Linked DNA regions of Azospira inquinata. Each later gene encodes a partner of the first gene's protein in a complex. Links are inferred from orthologs where the notes say so. Each region holds a gene or a part of one and is shown in the gene's direction. Other genes may lie near its edges.

Region 1 (7,500 bases):
CCTGATTGAGGCCAAGAAACAGATCATCATCACCTGCGATACCTACCCGAAAGACATTTCGGGTCTGGAAGACCGGCTGATCACCCGCTTCGACTGGGGCCTTACCGTACAGATCGAGCCCCCGGAAACGGAAATGCGGGTGGCCATTCTGAAGAAGAAGGCGGAAGCGGAAGGGGTGGCCCTGGACGACGAAGTGGCCTTCTTCATCGCCAAGCACCTGCGCTCCAATGTGCGGGAACTGGAAGGGGCCTTGAAAAAAGTGTTGGCCTATTCCATCTTCCACGGTCGGCAAATTGCCCTGGATTTGGCCAAAGACGCCCTAAAGGACGTCATCGGCGCCTTCAACCGGCAGATCACGGTGGAAAACATCCAGAAGACCGTGGCCGAGTATTACAAAATCAAGGTGGCGGACCTGTATTCCAAAAAGCGCACCCGGGCCATTGCCCGGCCACGCCAGGTGGCCATGTGGTTGGCCAAGGACCTCACCCCCCACAGCTATCCCATGATCGGGGAAGCCTTCGGGGGCCGGGACCACACCACCGTCCTGCACGCCGTACGCACCATCGACGGCCTGCGGGTCAAGGACAACGAGCTAAACCATGATTTGCATGTGCTGCTGCAAGTGTTAAAAGGATGATCAGATATGCCGGGACGGCGGTGGATAAGCCCTGTCCCAGCCGGGGGAGGAAATGTGGATAAAGTCCCGTTTCCCCCTCGACGCAAAAAGAGTTCCACTTTGATTCACAGGAAAATACAGGGTTATACAATCCGGTTTTAAGCCTTCAAGGCTCTGAAAACAAAGCCTGAACGGAAACTATCCACAGAATTAGCGCCGCTATTATCTTTAGAGGATTTATATATATGCTCTTAACCAAGACCCAACGCGACACGCTGCTGACGCCGCTGCAGGCGGTCTCCGGCATTGTGGAAAAGCGGCATACCCTGCCGATCCTCTCCAACGTGTTGCTGGAAAAGAAGGGCGACAAGCTCACTTTCCTGGCGACGGACATCGAAATCCAGATCACCACCAGCGCCGAAGGTGCGGAAGGTGAAGGAGACGGGGCCGTTACCGTTGGGGCGCGCAAATTCCAGGATATTCTCCGCAGCCTGCCGGAAAGCGCCGAGGTCAGCCTGACCCTGGAAGAAAAGCGCTTGCAGCTGCGCGCCGGCAAGAGCCGGTTCAGCCTGCAAACCCTGCCCGCCGATGACTTCCCCCGCATGGCCATTGCCACGGAAGAAGCCCAAACCCTCACCGTTACCCAGCAACAGTTCCGCCACCTGCTGGCCAAGACCCAATACGCCATGGCCGCCCAGGACGTACGCTACTACCTGAACGGCCTACTGCTCCTCACCGAAGGCAAGGAACTGCGGGCGGTGGCGACGGACGGCCACCGGCTGGCCTACGCCTCCATGGAAGTGGAAGCGGAACTGCCCCGCCAGGAACTGATCCTGCCCCGCAAGACCGTGCTGGAACTGAACCGCCTGCTGGCGGACAACGACGCTCCCCTGGAAATCACCCTCACCCCGAATCAGGTGCGCTTCGACTTCGGCAACGTGAATCTGGTCTCCAAGCTCATCGACGGCAAATTCCCCGACTACGAACGGGTCATTCCCGCCACCCTGAAGAACCACCTCCAGGTGGAACGGATGCCCCTGCTCCAATCCATGGTTCGGGCGGCCATTCTGACCAACGAAAAATTCCGGGGCGTGCGCCTGGTGCTCACCGACGGCAGCCTCAAGGTCATGTCCGCCAACGCCGAGCAGGAAGAAGCCCAGGAAGAGCTGGAAGTGGCTTACGCCGGCGATTCTCTGGATATCGGTTTCAACGTCAATTACCTCCTGGATGTGCTGAACAACATCCAGAACGACGAGGTGTCTTTCAGCTTCAATGACGCCAACTCCAGCGCCCTCATCACCATCCCGGGCAACGAGCGCTTCAAGTACGTCGTGATGCCCATGCGCATCTAACCCCGGCCGGGCCAACCGCCATACGGCGAGGCAAGGGAGCCACTGCGCCCCCTTTGCCCCGCCGGAGCGCCCCTGCCCTCCCCCCGACGCCAACCCGTTGCCCCTTTTCGGAAGACCCTATGATTCCCAACGAACCCCAAGACGATTACGACGAGTCCAGTATTCAACAGCTGGAAGGCCTGGAAGCCGTGCGCAAACGCCCCGGCATGTACATCGGCGATACCTCCGACGGCACCGGCCTGCACCACATGGTTTTCGAAGCGGTGGATAACGCCATCGACGAAGCCCTGGCCGGCCACTGCGACGACATCGTAGTCACCATCCACGCGGACAATTCCATTTCCGTGGCCGACAACGGCCGGGGCATTCCCACCGGGGTTAAGTTCGACGACAAACACGAGCCCAAGCGTAGCGCGGCGGAAATCGTCATGTGCGTGCTCCACGCCGGGGGCAAGTTCAACCAGAACTCCTACAAGGTGTCCGGCGGTCTCCACGGGGTGGGGGTTTCCTGCGTCAACGCCCTGTCCAAGTGGCTGCGCCTCACCATTCGCCGGGACGGGCAAAAGCACTTCATGGAGTTCAACCACGGCAAGGTCGTGAACCGGGTGGTGGAAGTCCAGAATGGGGTGGAAGTTTCCCCCATGCGCATCCTGGGCCCCACGGACAAGCGGGGTACGGAAGTCCATTTCCTAGCCGACGAAGAAATTTTCGGCACCGTGGAATTCCACTACGAAATCCTGGCCAAGCGCCTGCGGGAACTCTCCTTCCTCAACAACGGGGTGAAAATCCGCCTGGTGGATCAACGCACGGGCAAGGAAGAAAACTTCGCCTTCTCCGGCGGGGTAAAGGGCTTTGTGGATTACATCAACCGCAACAAGACTGTGCTCCACCCCAACGTCTTCTACTCCAAAGGGGAAAGCACCCTGGCCGATGGGGGCGTTATCAGCGTGGAAGTAGCCATGCAGTGGAACGACACCTATGCGGAACAGGTACTCTGCTTCACCAACAACATTCCCCAGGCCGACGGCGGCACCCACATGACCGGCCTGCGGGCGGCCATGACCCGGATCATCAACAAGTACATCGAAGAACACGAAATCGCCAAAAAGGCCAAGGTGGACATCACCGGGGACGACATGCGGGAAGGCCTGGCCTGTGTGCTGTCGGTGAAAATGCCTGACCCCAAGTTCGCCTCCCAGACCAAAACCAAGCTGGTCTCTTCCGAAGCCCGTCCGGCGGTGGAAGAAGTGGTGGCGGCCAAACTCACCGAATTCCTGTTGGAAAAACCGGCGGACGCCAAGGTCATCACCGGCAAGATCGTGGATGCGGCCCGGGCTCGGGACGCTGCTCGCCGCGCCCGGGAAATGACCCGGCGTAAAGGCATTCTGGACGGGGTGGGCCTGCCCGGTAAGCTGGCCGACTGCCAGGAAAAAGACCCTTCCCTCTGCGAACTCTACCTAGTGGAAGGGGACTCCGCCGGCGGCTCCGCCAAGCAGGGCCGGGACCGGAAGTTCCAGGCCATCCTGCCCCTGAAGGGCAAGATCCTGAACGTGGAAAAGGCCCGCTTCGACAAGCTGATCTCCTCCCAGGAAATCGCCACCATGATTACCGCCCTGGGCACGGGCATCGGCAAGGACGAATACAAGCCGGAAAAGCTCCGCTACCACCGCATCATCATCATGACCGATGCGGACGTGGACGGCGCCCACATCCGTACCCTGCTACTCACCTTCTTCTACCGGCAAATGCCCGAGCTGGTGGAACAGGGTCACATCTACATCGCCCAGCCGCCGCTCTACAAGGTTAAGCACGGCAAGACGGAGCGCTACCTGAAGGACGACAACGAGTACCAGCAATTCCTGCTGCAAATGGCCCTGGACGGCACCCAGATCATCCCCAAGGCCGGTGCCGAACCCATCTCCGGCGACACCCTGAAAACCCTGGCGGAAGAATTCCTCCTGGCCGACGCGGTCATCGCCCGCCTCTCCGCCATCATTGATCCGGAAGTGCTGCGCATGATGGTGCGCAACAACATCCACCTGGACCTGACCGACGAAGCCGCCGCCCAGGCCAGCGCCTACGCCATGACCAAGGTGGTGGACCCGGCCATTCGCATCTACCACCACTACGACGAAGCCCGGGAACAATGGCTGCTGCGCATTGAAAAAATGCGCCACGGCAACCTCAAGGTGGGCCTCATCGACCCGGACTTCCTCCTCTCCGGCGACTACTCCCAACTGCGGGAAACCGCCGAAACCCTGGCCGGCCTCTTTGGTCCGGGCCTGACCATCGTCCGGGGCGAAAAGAAAAAGACCGCCGCCGCCTTCTCCGACGCCATGAAATGGCTCCTGGCCGACGTGGAAAAGGGCATCAGCAAACAGCGCTATAAAGGGCTGGGCGAAATGAACCCGGGACAGCTCTGGGAAACCACCATGGACCCCACCGTGCGTCGTATGCTCAAGGTAGGCATCGAAGACGCCATCGGCGCCGACGAAGTCTTCACCATGCTCATGGGCGAATTGGTGGAGCCCCGCCGGGCGTTCATTGAAAGCAATGCGCTACATGCGCAGAATATTGATATTTGATATTGTAGGATCTCATTTACTTCTAGATTTGTCTCACAAATCTAGAAGTAATTAGAATCCTAGAAACCTAAAAAAGCCACTCACAGTAGTGGCTTTTTTACGTCTGCTACTCGGCCTGAGCGGACGTTGGCATGTGACATCGTCGCACTAACGTTTCCCCCCTTAGCCAGGGCTGTTCGCTGATTGCCCTAGTGTGCTTAAATTCGCTCTTCTGAGGAAGCCTAGTTTGAAATTGTTATGTGTGTTGCGTTGAAAATCACAGTTTTGGGTTCGTATGACAGTCTATGTAGATAATGCACGTATCGAGTGGCAAGGAAAGTTCTGGTGCCACCTTGTAGCAGACTCATTGAGTGAACTGCATTCATTTGCAATTCTCCTGGGGTTACGCCGATCGTGGTTTCAAAGAAATGCGTCATATCCACACTATGACATTACGGTAGAATGTCGGGAGAAAGCACTTCTCTTGGGTGCTTTTGCAGGAACGAGGGTGCAAATTATTACTTGTGCTAAAAAAATGAAATCGGAACTGTTGCAGGAAGCGCTAGCTCAAGAATGTCAACTTTGCTTGTTTTTATAATGCCTAGTCCTGAGGCTTATTTTCGTTGGAACTCTCTTTCGAACATAGATCACTGCGGGATCTTTGCGAAGATCCTACTAAAGCAGAGCGGGAACTTGGAGAGGCAACTGCAACAACGTTGCATGCAAGATTGTCAGATCTCCGCGCCATAGAACGGATCGGCCAGATTCCTGTCGGCAACCCTCAAGCATATGGCGATCCAAATGGGGCTCGTATGTCGATTGATCTTGGTAATAATTACAAACTGGTTTTTTGTGCGAATCACAATAAGTTGCCCATAGCGGCTTCTGGAGTTGTTGATTGGTCACGGGTTACCCGTATTCGCATTCTTGGGATAGAAAAGCATGCTCTGGACTGAATTCAGTTTTCGACCGAGGTGGGCTAGCCCGCCGGGGGCTACGATTCTCGATATACTTAACGATCGATCCATTTCATTCGATGAGTTCGCTGATGCAATTGGAGAATGTGGTTCGACTGCTACCAAGCTACTAGATGGCCGTCATGCTATTGATCTCATCTTGGCTGAACGACTAGCGACATTTTTTGGCACATCCCAAACGTTTTGGATAGCCAGGGAGGAACAGTATCGGCAGGATTTGGATCGCCTATATGCCGAAGAGGATTCGCTCGAATCGATTAGCGGCTTGCTAAAACAGCTTCCGATAAAGGATATGGTCGAGTTTGGCTGGATTCCCCATTGTTCCAAACCATCTGATTACGCGAGCGAAGCGCTACGTTTTTTCGATCTTCCAAATATTCGAGCTTTGCAAGGAAGATTCGACGATCTCCTACAAAAAACGGCTTTTAGGACATCTCAGACCTTTGATTCGCAAGAAATAGCTACCGCTACTTGGCTCCGAGAAGGAGAGCGTGAGGCGAAAGGACTTAATTGCGCAGATTGGAATTCTGAAGCATTCAGATCTCAGCTTAATGCAGTTCGTTTGTTAACGCGGGAGAAAGATCCCCAAGCATTTTTGCCAAGGCTGCAAGCTCTGTGTGCGGCTTGTGGGGTTGCAGTAGTGATCGTTCGAGTTCCGTCAGGCTGTCGTGCTAGCGGTGCAACAAAATTTATTTCTCCTGAAAAAGCTCTACTAATGCTTAGTTTCAGATATCTATCGGACGACCATTTTTGGTTTACCTTCTTTCACGAAGCTGCGCACTTGCTACTCCATAGTAATGAGTTGATTTTTATGGAGGGAAAAGGAACTTGTTTTAGTAAAGAAGAAGAAGAGGCAAACCAATTTGCCTCCTCTTTCCTTATCCCCCCTGAGCTAGAGTCAGAACTGCGCTCTCTACCAAAAGATGCAAAGGCAATTATTCGATTTGCAAGAAAAATTGGGGTGTCCCCTGGAATAATTGTAGGGCAGCTCCAATTCAGAAAAATACTAGGCCATTCTGAAATGGCCCGACTTAAAAATCGCTTTTCCTGGAGTTAGCTATCCTCGAAATCTAATGTAGTTTCCAGGCGATTTTTGCCAATTACAAAGAGAGTCCTCCAAAACCTGCATGCCTAAACCAAGGTAAGAATCCAGTTCGACCAACCAAGCGTCAAGGGTGGCTGCCAAAATATTGGAGTTTGTCGCACCTCCAAAAAGAAGACGGGCGCCACGTAATGGCCCTGTAGCTTGAGTAAGGTATGCGAGATCTGGCTGGATCGGTGTGATTCTCATCTTTCCAAGCATTGTTAGGTAATCAAATTTTGCTGTCCTACCGAATCGCAGTACCGGCATGGTCCGATACAGATATCCGAACATTGCTTTGGGGTCTGCTCCGACAATGTCCTGAGCGTGTGCGAAAAGTGCAGAGTGGCTACCGTAAGGACGAATCCAATCAACATAGCTCATTATGACTGAGCCTGTTCCTTTGGCTGTTGGCTTCAGACTTTCGTATTTTCGATGATTACCAAATCCTCTGCCATGCCCTGATAGTGCTTGATAGCGTTGAGACATCCAATTAAAGAAGGCGCCCGGATCCGAAGATGTGCGCTCCCAAGTCCATGGCTCATCTTCACCGAGTTTGCTATAGACATCACGGACTAAGCGCCACCCAGATCGAGAATGTTTTCCGAAGTGAATTGATAGAAAAATAAGCCAGCATGCTTCGTCAATTTCCTCTTGGCGAAGGTGCAATACGGCTGCTCGAAGAGGGTCAAATAGGTCGCATAATGGATCTGCGCGATTCGGACTATGAGTTAGCGACAGTATCTTATTGACGAATTCAATGCGGCGACGACTGTCAATAACTTGCTCTATCAACGATTGAATACATGATGCTTGGGTAATCCCAGGAAGTGGCCTAATCGTATTATGATACTGCCTAAGTGCACCTTCTAGGCTGTCTGCAAATTGAATATCGTGGCTTCTCAAGAAA
Region 2 (5,281 bases), 1.0 Mb from region 1 along the record:
AGGCTATCCGCTGTGGGCTTCCCGGCCTCCGACGGAGAAAACCCCTGCATCCCCTCTCTAGGCTTCCTTTCTCCCCGCCGCCAGCGCTTCCCGCCAACTCCTTCCCCCAGCCCCCCCCATAAAAAAACCCGGCTTCCGCCGGGTTCCATTTCTTCCTATTCCTTGGCTTACGCTTTCTTCGCCGTGCTCCGCGCTGCCTTCGCCGTCACGCTCCCCGCCGTTACCCCTCCCTCCGTTATCTCTGTGATCTGCTTGCTCAACTTCGTGAAGTTCTCGAAAGCCTGGGTGGAGGCTCCCATCAGGGTCTTCATGGCGGCCGCCATTACGTCGCCTCCCAACGGCGCCTTGGACGAAGACGTTTCAATCGCCGACGCCGCCCGCTGGGACAGGCTGTTGTAGTGCTCCTCCATGATCCCCGTGACGTCCTTCTGCGTCTCCGTGATTAACTCGTACAGCTTCCTCCATCCTGTTTATTGGTGTATTCCCCCGTTCCCCAGTATAATGGCCCTCGGCGGGTCTCCCCGCATTGCAGGGTAGTGAATCGGGTCAGGTCCGGAAGGAAGCAGCCACAGCTACTTACTGCAAGTGCCGGGGGTAAGGCTCGCCACTTTTGTTTTTACGGGCGGAATATCCGATTCCCCTTTTGTCGATGCGACTATGAGTTATCAGGTCTTGGCGCGGAAATGGCGCCCACGGAACTTTGCGAGTCTTGTGGGGCAGGAGCACGTTGTTAAGGCATTGACCCATGCGCTCGCGGAAAACCGACTACATCACGCCTATCTATTTACGGGCACCCGAGGGGTGGGAAAAACTACCCTGGCCCGCATTCTGGCGAAATCCCTGAATTGCGAAAAGGGCATTACCCCCGAGCCCTGCGGCGAATGTTCTGCCTGCAAGGAAATCGATAGCGGTCGCTTTGTGGATTTGCTGGAGGTGGATGCGGCCACCAATACCCGAGTCGATGAAATGCGCATGCTGCTGGAAAATGCGGTGTATGCGCCCACCCGTGGCCGGTTCAAGGTCTACGTCATTGACGAAGTCCATATGCTCTCCAATTCGGCTTTCAACGCCATGTTGAAGACCTTGGAAGAGCCCCCCGAACATGTGAAGTTTATTCTGGCCACCACGGACCCCCAGAAAATTCCCGTGACGGTTCTGTCTCGCTGCTTGCAGTTCAATCTGAAGCAGATGCCCATCAACGCCATTGTGGATCACCTAGCCTATATTCTGGGCCAGGAACAGATTCCGTTTGAGGGCGAGGGACTTTCTATGCTGGCCCGCTCTGCCAATGGCAGTATGCGGGATGCCCTTTCCCTATTGGATCAAGCCATTGCCTACGGCAGTGGTAAAGTGGAAAGCGCCCTAGTCCGGGAAATGCTGGGGACGGTGGATCGGGGCCATTTGACGGCGATTCTGAACCACGTTCTGGCGGGGGATGGGGAGGCGCTGGTTCGTGTGGCCGGTGATATGGCGGCCCAATCCCTCTCTTTCAACTCCGCCCTGGAAGAGTTGGCTGTTTTGGCAACCCAAATCCAGGTGGCCCAGTTGGCGCCGGGGGCTTTACCCCCGGATGCTCCTGACCGGGAAGTCTTGCAGGGATTGGCGGAGCGTTTCGATCCCGAAGGCTTGCAGTTGGCCTACCAGATATTGATTCAGGGACGTAAAGACCTGCCCTTGGCTCCAGATCCCTACAGCGGTTTTCTCGTCACCCTGCTGCGTTTGCTAACGTTTTCCCCTGCCAAAGGGCTGGGGGCGCCTCCCCCCGAGACTCCAGCAAAAAAAGCTTCGAGCGCTGAGCGCCCAGGTTCCCGCTCAACGCCTCCTGCCCAGGAACCTTCCCCCGCTCCCCAGACTAAGGCGGAGGTGGCCCCCGTGTCCGAGGCCTCTGGGGAACTGGAGGTGCCTAGCACCTGGGAAGGCCTGTTGCGTCAATTGGACATCGGCGGCATGGCCCGGGAGCTGGCCCAGAACTGTTTGTTGGAATCCCTGGTTGAAGGGGCGGTGAATTTACGTCTGGCCCAGGATAAATCCCATCTCCTTTTGAAGGCCTCTCAGGATAAACTCCGGGAAGCGCTCCAGGCCCGCTTGGGGCGGCCAGTGTCCTTACATATCCAGGTGGGGGACGTGGCAGGGGACACGCCGGCCATTAAAGCTTCCAAGGCCCGTAAAGCCAGGCTGGCCCAGGCTACCGAGGCCCTGGCCCAAGATTCTTTTGTTAACGCGGCGGTGCAGTTGCTGGACGCCACGTTGATTCAATCATCCATTAAACCCCTTTGAGGAGACCTTTATGATGAAGGGTGGAATTGCCGGGCTGATGAAACAAGCCCAGCAGATGCAGGAAAATATGCGCAAAGCCCAGGAAGAACTGAGCCTGCTGGAAGTGGAAGGTCAGGCCGGGGCTGGGATGGTCAAGGTGCAAATGACCTGCGCCCATGACGTCCGGCGGGTCAGCATTGATCCTTCCGTGATGGACGATAAGGAAATGCTGGAAGACCTGATTGCCGCAGCCGTTAATGATGCGGTGCGTCGGGGTGAAGAGCTGACCAAGGATAAAATGTCCGGCTTTACCTCCGGCCTGAATCTGCCCCCCGGGTTGAAGCTCCCCTTCTGATGATCGGTAACAGTCTGGACGGGCTGGTGGCCGCGTTGCGCTGCCTGCCCGGCGTCGGGCCAAAATCCGCCCAGCGCATGGCGTTTCATTTGCTGCAACAGGATCGGCAAGGGGCCCAGCGTTTGGTGGGGGCTTTGCAGGACGCCCTGCAGCGGCTGCGTCATTGTGCCCGGTGCAATACCCTGACCGAGCAGGAAGTCTGTGAGCGCTGTGCTTCCCCCAAGCGGGACGCCAGTCTGCTGTGTGTGGTGGAAACCCCGGTGGACATGAATATGGTGGAGCAGACCCTGGCTTATAACGGGCTTTACTATGTACTCATGGGCCGCCTTTCCCCCCTGGACGGCCTGGGGCCCAAGGATTTAGGCCTGGATCGCCTGCTTACCCGGGCGGACGACGGCACGGTTCAAGAAGTGATTCTTGCCACCAATTACACCAACGAAGGGGAGGCCACCGCCCACTATCTGGGGGAGCTGCTTAAGGCTCGGGGCCTTAAGGTTAGCCGTATTGCCCGGGGTGTGCCGGTGGGGGGCGAGTTGGAATTTGTGGACCCGGGTACCTTAGCCCAGGCCCTGCGGGACCGGCGGGACCCGGATAAAGCCTGATAAAAAGGGCCTTTGATCCTCGGGGCCGCCTTCCAGTTCCCGGAGCGATTCAAGTATAATCACAAAGTTTTATTCGGCTAATCGTCGGATAGTGTGCGGTTTGCCTTTCAAAAATTTTCTACGTTCTAAGTTTAGGGATCAGCGCTATGAGCAAAGAGAACAAAGTGGACTGCGGGAGGCGGCGCTTGCTGGTCGCTACTGCGGCCGTCGGTGGAGTGGGGGCAGTCGCCACCCTCGTGCCGTTCGTCTCCAGCATGCTGCCGTCCGAGCGTGCCAAGGCGGCTGGCGCTCCGGTGGAAGTGGATATTTCCAAGCTGGAGCCGGGCCAAATGATGACCGTGGAGTGGCGCGGCAAACCGGTGTGGATTATTAACCGCACCAAGGAAATGCTGGCGACCCTGCCCAAGCTGGATGGCGCAGTGTTGGACCCCAAGTCCGAAAAGCCCCAGCAACCGACCTACTGCACCAACGAACACCGGTCCATCAAGCCTGAATACCTGGTGGCCATCGGTATCTGCACCCACTTGGGCTGTTCTCCCGGTTCCAAGTTCAAGTCTGGTACGGAAGAAGGGATGCCCGGAGAATGGCTGGGTGGTTTCCTTTGCCCCTGCCACGGTTCCACCTTCGACTTGGCCGGTCGGGTTTTCAAGAGCAAACCCGCGCCGCTCAACTTGGAAGTCCCGCCCCACATGTATCTCTCTGATACCCGCCTGATGATTGGCGAAGACAAGAAGGGAGCGTAAGGAATGGCTGCCAATACCAACTTTGAAAAGTACAAGTCCGACGGCTCTAAGGCCGGCAACTTGCTCGAATGGGTGGATGCCCGTTTCCCGGCCACGGCCATGTGGCGTGGCCATCTGGCCGAATACTACGCACCGAAGAACTTCAACTTCTGGTACTTCTTCGGCTCCCTGGCCCTGCTGGTGCTGGTGATCCAGATCGTGACCGGTATTTTCCTGGTCATGCACTACAAGCCCGATGCTTCCCTGAACGCTGCCGGTGTGCCGGTGGCCTTCGCCAGCGTCGAGTACATTATGCGGGACGTGCCCTGGGGCTGGTTGATCCGCTACCTGCACTCCACCGGTGCTTCTTCCTTCTTCATCGTGGTCTATCTGCACATGTTCCGCGGTCTGCTCTACGGTTCCTACCGTAAGCCCCGGGAACTGATCTGGCTGTTCGGGATCGGGATTTTCCTGTGCTTGATGGGTGAAGCCTTCTTCGGCTACCTCCTGCCTTGGGGACAAATGTCCTTCTGGGGCGCCCAGGTGATCGTCAATCTGTTCTCCGCCATTCCCTTCGTTGGCCCGGACCTGTCCGTGTGGCTGCGGGGTGACTTCGTGGTGGGGGATGCGACTCTGAACCGCTTCTTCTCCTTCCACGTTATCGCCATGCCCCTGGTTCTCCTGGGTCTGGTGGTTGCCCACTTGCTGGCCCTCCACGAAGTGGGGTCCAACAACCCGGACGGTGTGGAAATCAAGAAGCACAAGGATGAACACGGTATTCCCCTGGACGGGATTCCGTTCCATCCCTACTACACGGTGAAGGATATCGTTGGCGTGGTGGTGTTCCTCTTCGTCTTCTCCTGCGTGGTGTTCTTCGCGCCGGAAGGCGGCGGTTACTTCCTGGAATCCAACAACTTCATTCCGGCCGATCCCATGAAGACTCCGCCCCACATCGCTCCGGTGTGGTACTTCACCCCCTTCTATTCCATCCTGCGGGCGGTGACCTACCCCCTGTTCGGTTTGGATGCCAAGTTCTGGGGTGTGGTGGCCATGGGCGCTTCCGTGGTGATCATCGCCTTCCTGCCCTGGTTGGATCGCAGCCCGGTGAAGTCCATCCGTTACCGCGGTCCTATCTACAAGACCTTCCTGGCCCTGTTTGTGGTGGCGTTTGTCATTCTCGGCTACCTGGGTACCCAACCGCCGTCTTTCTGGGGTGAAAAGATTTCCCAGATCTGCGGCGTTATCTACTTTGCCTTCTTCCTGACCATGCCCTGGTACTCGAAGGTGGACAAGTACAGCCCGGAACCCGAGCGGGTCACCCACTAAGCAAAGGACGAGAGAAATGA
Region 3 (5,237 bases), 430 kb from region 1 along the record:
CGCCTACGCCAAGCTGGACAGCGACTCGGACGCCGCCCGGGCGGTGAAACAGGAAGCCCTGGAAGCCGCCGTGCTCATGCTCTACCCCATCGTGCCCCACATCGGCCAGGCCCTTTACGGGGAACTCCGTCCCGGCGCCGACGCGGGCCGTCAGGCCTTCCCCAAAGCCGATCCCGCCGCCCTGGTGCAGGACGAGGTGGAACTGATGGTGCAGGTGAACGGCAAGCTGCGGGGCCGCATTACCGTGGCCGCCACCGCCGACAAGGGGGCCGTGGAAGCGGCTGCTCTGGCCTCGGAAAGCGCCCAGAAGTACATGGAAGGCAAGGCCCCCAAGAAGGTGGTGGTGGTGCCCGGCCGTCTGGTCAATATCGTTGTTTAAGCCCCGAGGAGAGCGTCCGTGCGCCGCCTGATCCTGCCCTGTCTGGCCCTGCTGGCCGGCGTCCTGATGCTCTTCGCCGCCGGTTGCGGCTTCCAGCTCAAGGCGCCCCCGGCCCTGCCCTTCCACACCATGAAAATCGATCTGCCGGAAAACTCGGACGTGGGTATCTACCTGCGCCGGGCCATCCGCACCAGCAGCACCACCCAGCTGGTAGATAAGGCGGAGGACGCGGAAGCCATCTTCGTCCAGACCAGCTACCTGCAACAGCGGGATGTGCTGTCCTATAGCGGCGGCGGCAAGATTCAGGAATACCAGCTGCGGATTCTCATCGCCTATCGCATCACCGACCCCAAGGGTCGGGACCTAACCCCGCCGGTGAACCTCACCCTGCACCGGGACATGACCTACGGGGATAGCGAAATTCTCTCCAAGGAGCAGGAAGAAACCATGCTCTGGAAGGACATGCAGCAGGATGCGGCCCAGCAGATCATGCGCCGTCTGGCCGCCATCAAGCCCCTCAATCCGGACGACGAGGACGAGTAGTGGCCCAGCTCAAGGCTGAGCAACTGACGGCCCAGCTGGAGCGGGGCCTGGCCCCCCTCTACACCCTGTACGGGGACGAGCCCCTGCTGGTCATCGAGGCCGGGGACGCCATCCGGGCCGCTGCCCGGCACCAGGGGTTCAGCGAACGGGAGGTGCTGGTAGCCGGCCCGGGCTTTAACTGGAATCAGCTGGCCCAAGCCTGCGGCAACCTTTCCCTGTTCGGGGAACGGAAACTCATCGACCTGCGCATTCCCACGGGCAAGCCCGGGCGGGAAGGAGGCCAGGCCCTCCAGGAATTCGCCCAGCGCCTAAGCCCGGACATCCTGGTACTCATTACCCTGCCCGAGCTTTCCTGGCAGGAAGAAAAATCCGCCTGGTTCACCGCCCTGACCCAGGCCGGCACCCTGGTCAAACTCAATGCCCCGCCCCTGGCCGAGCTGCCCGCCTGGATCGCCGGGCGCCTGCAACGCCAGGGCCAGAGCGGGGACCGGGACGCCCTCCAGTTCATCGCCGAACGGGTGGAAGGCAATCTCCTGGCCGCCCACCAGGAAATCCAGAAAATTGGCCTGCTCTATCCCCCCGGCCCCTTGAGCCTGGAACAGGTGCGAGAAGCGGTGCTCAACGTGGCCCGCTACGACATCGACGATTTACGCGCCGCCCTCCTGGCCGGGGACATGGGCCGTCTGTGCCGCACCCTGGACGGCCTGCGCCAGGAGGGGGAAGCCCCGCCCCTGGTGCTGTGGGCCCTCACCGAGGAACTGCGGGCCCTCGCCGCCATCAAGACCGGTCTAGTGGCTGGGCGCCCTTTGGATTTGCTGTGCAAGGAACAGCGGGTCTGGGGCCCCCGCCAGGCGGCCATGAAGCGGGCCCTGCAACGCCTGGATCTGCACCGGCTGGTGCGGGGACTGGCCCAGGCCGCCCGTATCGACCGCTGCATCAAGGGTCTGGAGCCGGGCAATGTGTGGGAAGCCTTCCTGCGCCTGGGCCTATCCCTGAGCGTCTAAGCCCAGGGGCTCGGTAAACGGCAAAAGCCCGGGCAACCGGGCTTTTTTCTTAGCTTCTGGCTGGGGCCAGGGAGAATGCTAAGGGTCAGACCCTGGGGCTCCCGCCGGCCATCCGGGGCGGAAACCGTTGCCGCCCACCTGTTTGCCGGGCTCCCCCGGCCACCACCGTTCCCGTTATCAAGACAACTCAGGCGGCTTTTTCCCCACCGGCAGGGGGAACATCGTCCGCTGCCGGTGCCTCCCCATCGGCCTCTTCCCCCTCCAGGTGTTCCCAGGCGCAATCCACATCATGGCCCTTGGGACGCAGGGCGGGCAAGGGGGTTTCCCGGACCAGACACTCGCCTTTGCAGTTGTCGTCCACCACCACCACGCCCACCTCGGCATCCACCTTCCGGTCCCCGTCCCAGTAGCTGCATGTGGCGCATACCTGGATTTCATTGGGGAGAATTAACTTGCGACTCATCGGGAACTCCTACGAAGTGCGGTCTCTGTGAGGGACTCTGACAGCAGCTTGGGGCGAAAGTTTAGTCTATATCCGCACTTTCAGTAAGGACATGGGGGGTTGGGGCCTCGGGGACCGCTATAATGGGCCCTTCCCCTGGACGCCGAAACATCATGGATATCAAGGACTACATGCACTCCCTGGGCCGCCAGGCCCGCGCCGCTTCCCGGCTCATGGCCAAGGCCGACACCAACGCCAAAAACCAGGCCCTGAAAGCTATCGCCAGCGCTATTCGGCGGGAAGAAGCCGCCCTCCTGGCCGCCAACGGGGAAGACCTGGCTGCCGCCCGGGCTGCCGGACTGGCCAGCGCCATGCTGGACCGGCTCACCCTGACCCCGAAAACCGTGGCCACCATGGCCGCTGGTCTGGAACAGATCGCCGCCCTGCCCGACCCCATTGGGGAAATGACCGATCTGCGTTTCCGCCCCTCGGGCATCCAGGTGGGCCACATGCGGGTGCCCCTGGGAGTCATCGGCATCATTTACGAAGCCCGGCCCAATGTGACCGTGGATGCGGCGGGGCTGTGCATCAAGTCCGGCAACGCTTCTATCCTCCGGGGCGGCTCGGAAGCCATTCGCAGCAACCGGGCCCTGGCGGCCCTGGTCCAGGAAGGGTTGGAAGCCGCCGGTCTGCCCGCCGAGGCGGTCCAGGTGGTGGAAACCACGGATCGGGCCGCCGTGGGGGAACTCATCACCATGCGGGAATTCGTGGACGTCATCGTGCCCCGGGGGGGCAAGGGCCTCATCGCCCGGCTCCTGGCCGAATCCCGGGTGCCCATGATTCAGCATCTGGACGGCAACTGCCACGTTTATGTGGATGAGGGGGCCGATCCGGCCAAGGCCCTGAAAATCGTGGAAAACGCCAAGACCCAGCGCTACGGCACCTGCAATACGGCGGAAACCCTGCTGGTGGCCCGCTCCGAAGCCGCCGCCCAGCTCCCCGGCCTGGCCGCCATGCTGACCGCTAAAGGGGTGGAAATCCGGGGCTGCCCGGAAACCCAGGCCCTAGTGCCCACGGCCAAGGCTGCCACGGAAGCGGACTGGGGCGAGGAATACCTAGCCCCCATCATCGCCGTAAAGGTGGTGGCCGGGCTGGACGAAGCCATTGAGCACATCAACCGCTATTCCTCCGGCCACACGGAAGCCATTGTCACCGAGGATTACAGCCACGCCATGCGCTTCCTCCGGGAGGTGGATTCCAGTTCCGTGATGGTCAATGCCTCCACCCGCTTTGCCGACGGCTTTGAATACGGCCTGGGGGCGGAAATCGGCATTTCCACGGACAAAATCCACGCCCGGGGCCCGGTGGGCCTGGAAGGCCTCACCAGCCAGAAATGGGTGGTACTGGGGAACGGCCAGGTGCGTAGCTAAGGCCCCAGGGGGGCGGGCAGCCCATGCCGCCCCGGTGCCGAGCGGGGATGGGGCCCCAGAGGGCGGGCCCGGGGGAACTCCCCCATGTTACCGGTTTCCAACCGTCATGCTTGCCCCCGGTCCTGCCCCATTCAGCCGGGGAGCTTGAGTTTAAGGGCAGCAAGCGGACCCTGCCCCGCCTTATCCAGACGGTCCGTCCAAAATCAGGAGACAGCCCCATGAAGCACCCCTTGCTCACCACCCTGCTGGCCGCCACCCTACTGGTCGCCGGCCTCAACGCCCGGGCTACGGAAGTGGCCGGTGTACGCTTCGACGACCGGCAGCACCTGGAACAGCAGGAGCTGGTGCTGAACGGGGCGGGTCTGCGCTCCAAGTTTTTCATCAAGGTCTACGCCATGGGCCTTTACCTGCCGGAAAAAAAGACCGATGCGGCCGGAGTGCTCAATAGCAAAGGCCCCAAGCGCATTACCATCGTGCCCCTCATGGAACTGAGCGCCCAGCAGTTTGTGGAAGCCCTTTCCGGCGGCATTGAAAAAAATCTCAGCGACACGGAAATCGCCCCCCTCAAGGACCGGCTCCAGACCTTCGACAACACCCTATTGGCCCTGGGCAAGGCCAGCAAAGGCACCCCCATCGCTTTGGACTGGGTGCCGGGCAAGGGTACCCGGCTGGTGGTGGGTGGCCAGGCCAAGGGCAATCCCATCCCCGGGGAAGACTTTTACCGGGCCCTGCTGCGCATCTGGCTAGGGGACAAGCCCACCCAGGGCGACCTGAAGGACAACCTGCTGGGCAAGGCCTCCTGATCCATACACATCGGGGGCCCAGCCTCCGGGCCCCTCAGGCCTCGCCGCGACCATGACCACGCCCCTTGCCCCTTCCTCTGCTCCGGAGATCTCCCCCTCCCCCGGGCCTTTTCAGGCCGTAGTGGCCGCTCCCGGCTTTGCCCTGGGGCTGCGCTGCGAAGGGGAAAGCTTAACCGGCATCCACTTCCTGCCCCCGGGCCCGGCCCGAGCTGGGACCACGCCCCTGGCCCGGGAGGCGGCCCGCCAACTGGCGGCCTATCTCCAGGATGCCCGCTTTGCCTTTGACCTGCCCTTGGCGCCCCGGGGGACCCCGTTTCAGCACCGGGTCTGGCTGGCCATTGCCGCCATTCCCCTGGGACAGACCCAAAGCTACGGGGAGCTGGCCCGGGCCTTGACCTCCTCCCCCCGAGCCGTGGGGGGCGCCTGCGGGGCCAATCCCCTACCCCTGGTGGTGCCCTGCCACCGGGTGATTGCCCAAAGCGGCCGCCTCAACGGCTTCGCCCATGAAAAGGAAGGCCAGGGGAACGGCTTTTATCTGAACATCAAACGCTGGCTACTGGCCCATGAAATCCCGGAGCGTTACACCCTCCGCCCCTGACGGGGAGGAAAAACCCCACCGCCCGGACCCGGCCGACC

Evidence for each region. The genes of interacting proteins can lie anywhere in the genome.
Region 2: the proteins of dnaN (region 1) and dnaX are in contact, whole or in part, in a cryo-EM structure (PDB 8GIZ), measured with the Escherichia coli proteins. The link is inferred for Azospira inquinata from one-to-one orthologs.
Region 3: the proteins of dnaN (region 1) and holA are in contact, whole or in part, in a cryo-EM structure (PDB 8GIZ), measured with the Escherichia coli proteins. The link is inferred for Azospira inquinata from one-to-one orthologs.

What each region holds. Positions count from the first base shown.
Region 1 is NZ_CP064782.1:1,570,671-1,578,170, reverse strand. What follows is about bases 1-2,914. They hold dnaN (DNA polymerase III subunit beta), read left to right. Parts: upstream 1-861; coding sequence 862-1,968; downstream 1,969-2,914. Other genes in these bases: gyrB (DNA topoisomerase (ATP-hydrolyzing) subunit B), read left to right, coding at 2,088-2,914; dnaA (chromosomal replication initiator protein DnaA), read left to right, coding at 1-637. Outside these bases: more of gyrB, read left to right, coding at 2,915-4,553; Azoinq_RS15230 (DUF4031 domain-containing protein), read left to right, coding at 4,828-5,130; Azoinq_RS07150 (hypothetical protein), read left to right, coding at 5,156-5,488; Azoinq_RS07145 (ImmA/IrrE family metallo-endopeptidase), read left to right, coding at 5,475-6,566; Azoinq_RS07140 (alpha-glutamyl/putrescinyl thymine pyrophosphorylase clade 3 protein), read right to left, coding at 6,567-7,496; Azoinq_RS07135 (hypothetical protein), read right to left, coding at 7,493-7,500. UniProt on the Escherichia coli protein: Confers DNA tethering and processivity to DNA polymerases and other proteins. Acts as a clamp, forming a ring around DNA (a reaction catalyzed by the clamp-loading complex) which diffuses in an ATP-independent manner freely and bidirectionally along dsDNA.
Region 2 is NZ_CP064782.1:552,589-557,869, reverse strand. Bases 38-2,967 are described here. They hold dnaX (DNA polymerase III subunit gamma/tau), read left to right. Parts: upstream 38-657; coding sequence 658-2,277; downstream 2,278-2,967. Other genes in these bases: recR (recombination mediator RecR), read left to right, coding at 2,611-2,967; Azoinq_RS02465 (YbaB/EbfC family nucleoid-associated protein), read left to right, coding at 2,288-2,611; Azoinq_RS02480 (hypothetical protein), read right to left, coding at 168-410. Also shown: more of recR, read left to right, coding at 2,968-3,213; petA (ubiquinol-cytochrome c reductase iron-sulfur subunit), read left to right, coding at 3,360-3,956; Azoinq_RS02450 (cytochrome b), read left to right, coding at 3,960-5,261; Azoinq_RS02445 (cytochrome c1), read left to right, coding at 5,278-5,281. UniProt on the Escherichia coli protein: Part of the beta sliding clamp loading complex, which hydrolyzes ATP to load the beta clamp onto primed DNA to form the DNA replication pre-initiation complex.
Region 3 is NZ_CP064782.1:2,001,497-2,006,733, reverse strand. Bases 38-2,923 are described here. They hold holA (DNA polymerase III subunit delta), read left to right. Parts: upstream 38-921; coding sequence 922-1,926; downstream 1,927-2,923. Other genes in these bases: Azoinq_RS09220 (glutamate-5-semialdehyde dehydrogenase), read left to right, coding at 2,542-2,923; Azoinq_RS09225 (hypothetical protein), read right to left, coding at 2,114-2,389; Azoinq_RS09235 (LPS-assembly lipoprotein LptE), read left to right, coding at 398-922; leuS (leucine--tRNA ligase), read left to right, coding at 38-379. Also shown: more of leuS, read left to right, coding at 1-37; more of Azoinq_RS09220, read left to right, coding at 2,924-3,798; Azoinq_RS09215 (chalcone isomerase family protein), read left to right, coding at 4,017-4,601; Azoinq_RS09210 (methylated-DNA--[protein]-cysteine S-methyltransferase), read left to right, coding at 4,654-5,199. UniProt on the Escherichia coli protein: Part of the beta sliding clamp loading complex, which hydrolyzes ATP to load the beta clamp onto primed DNA to form the DNA replication pre-initiation complex.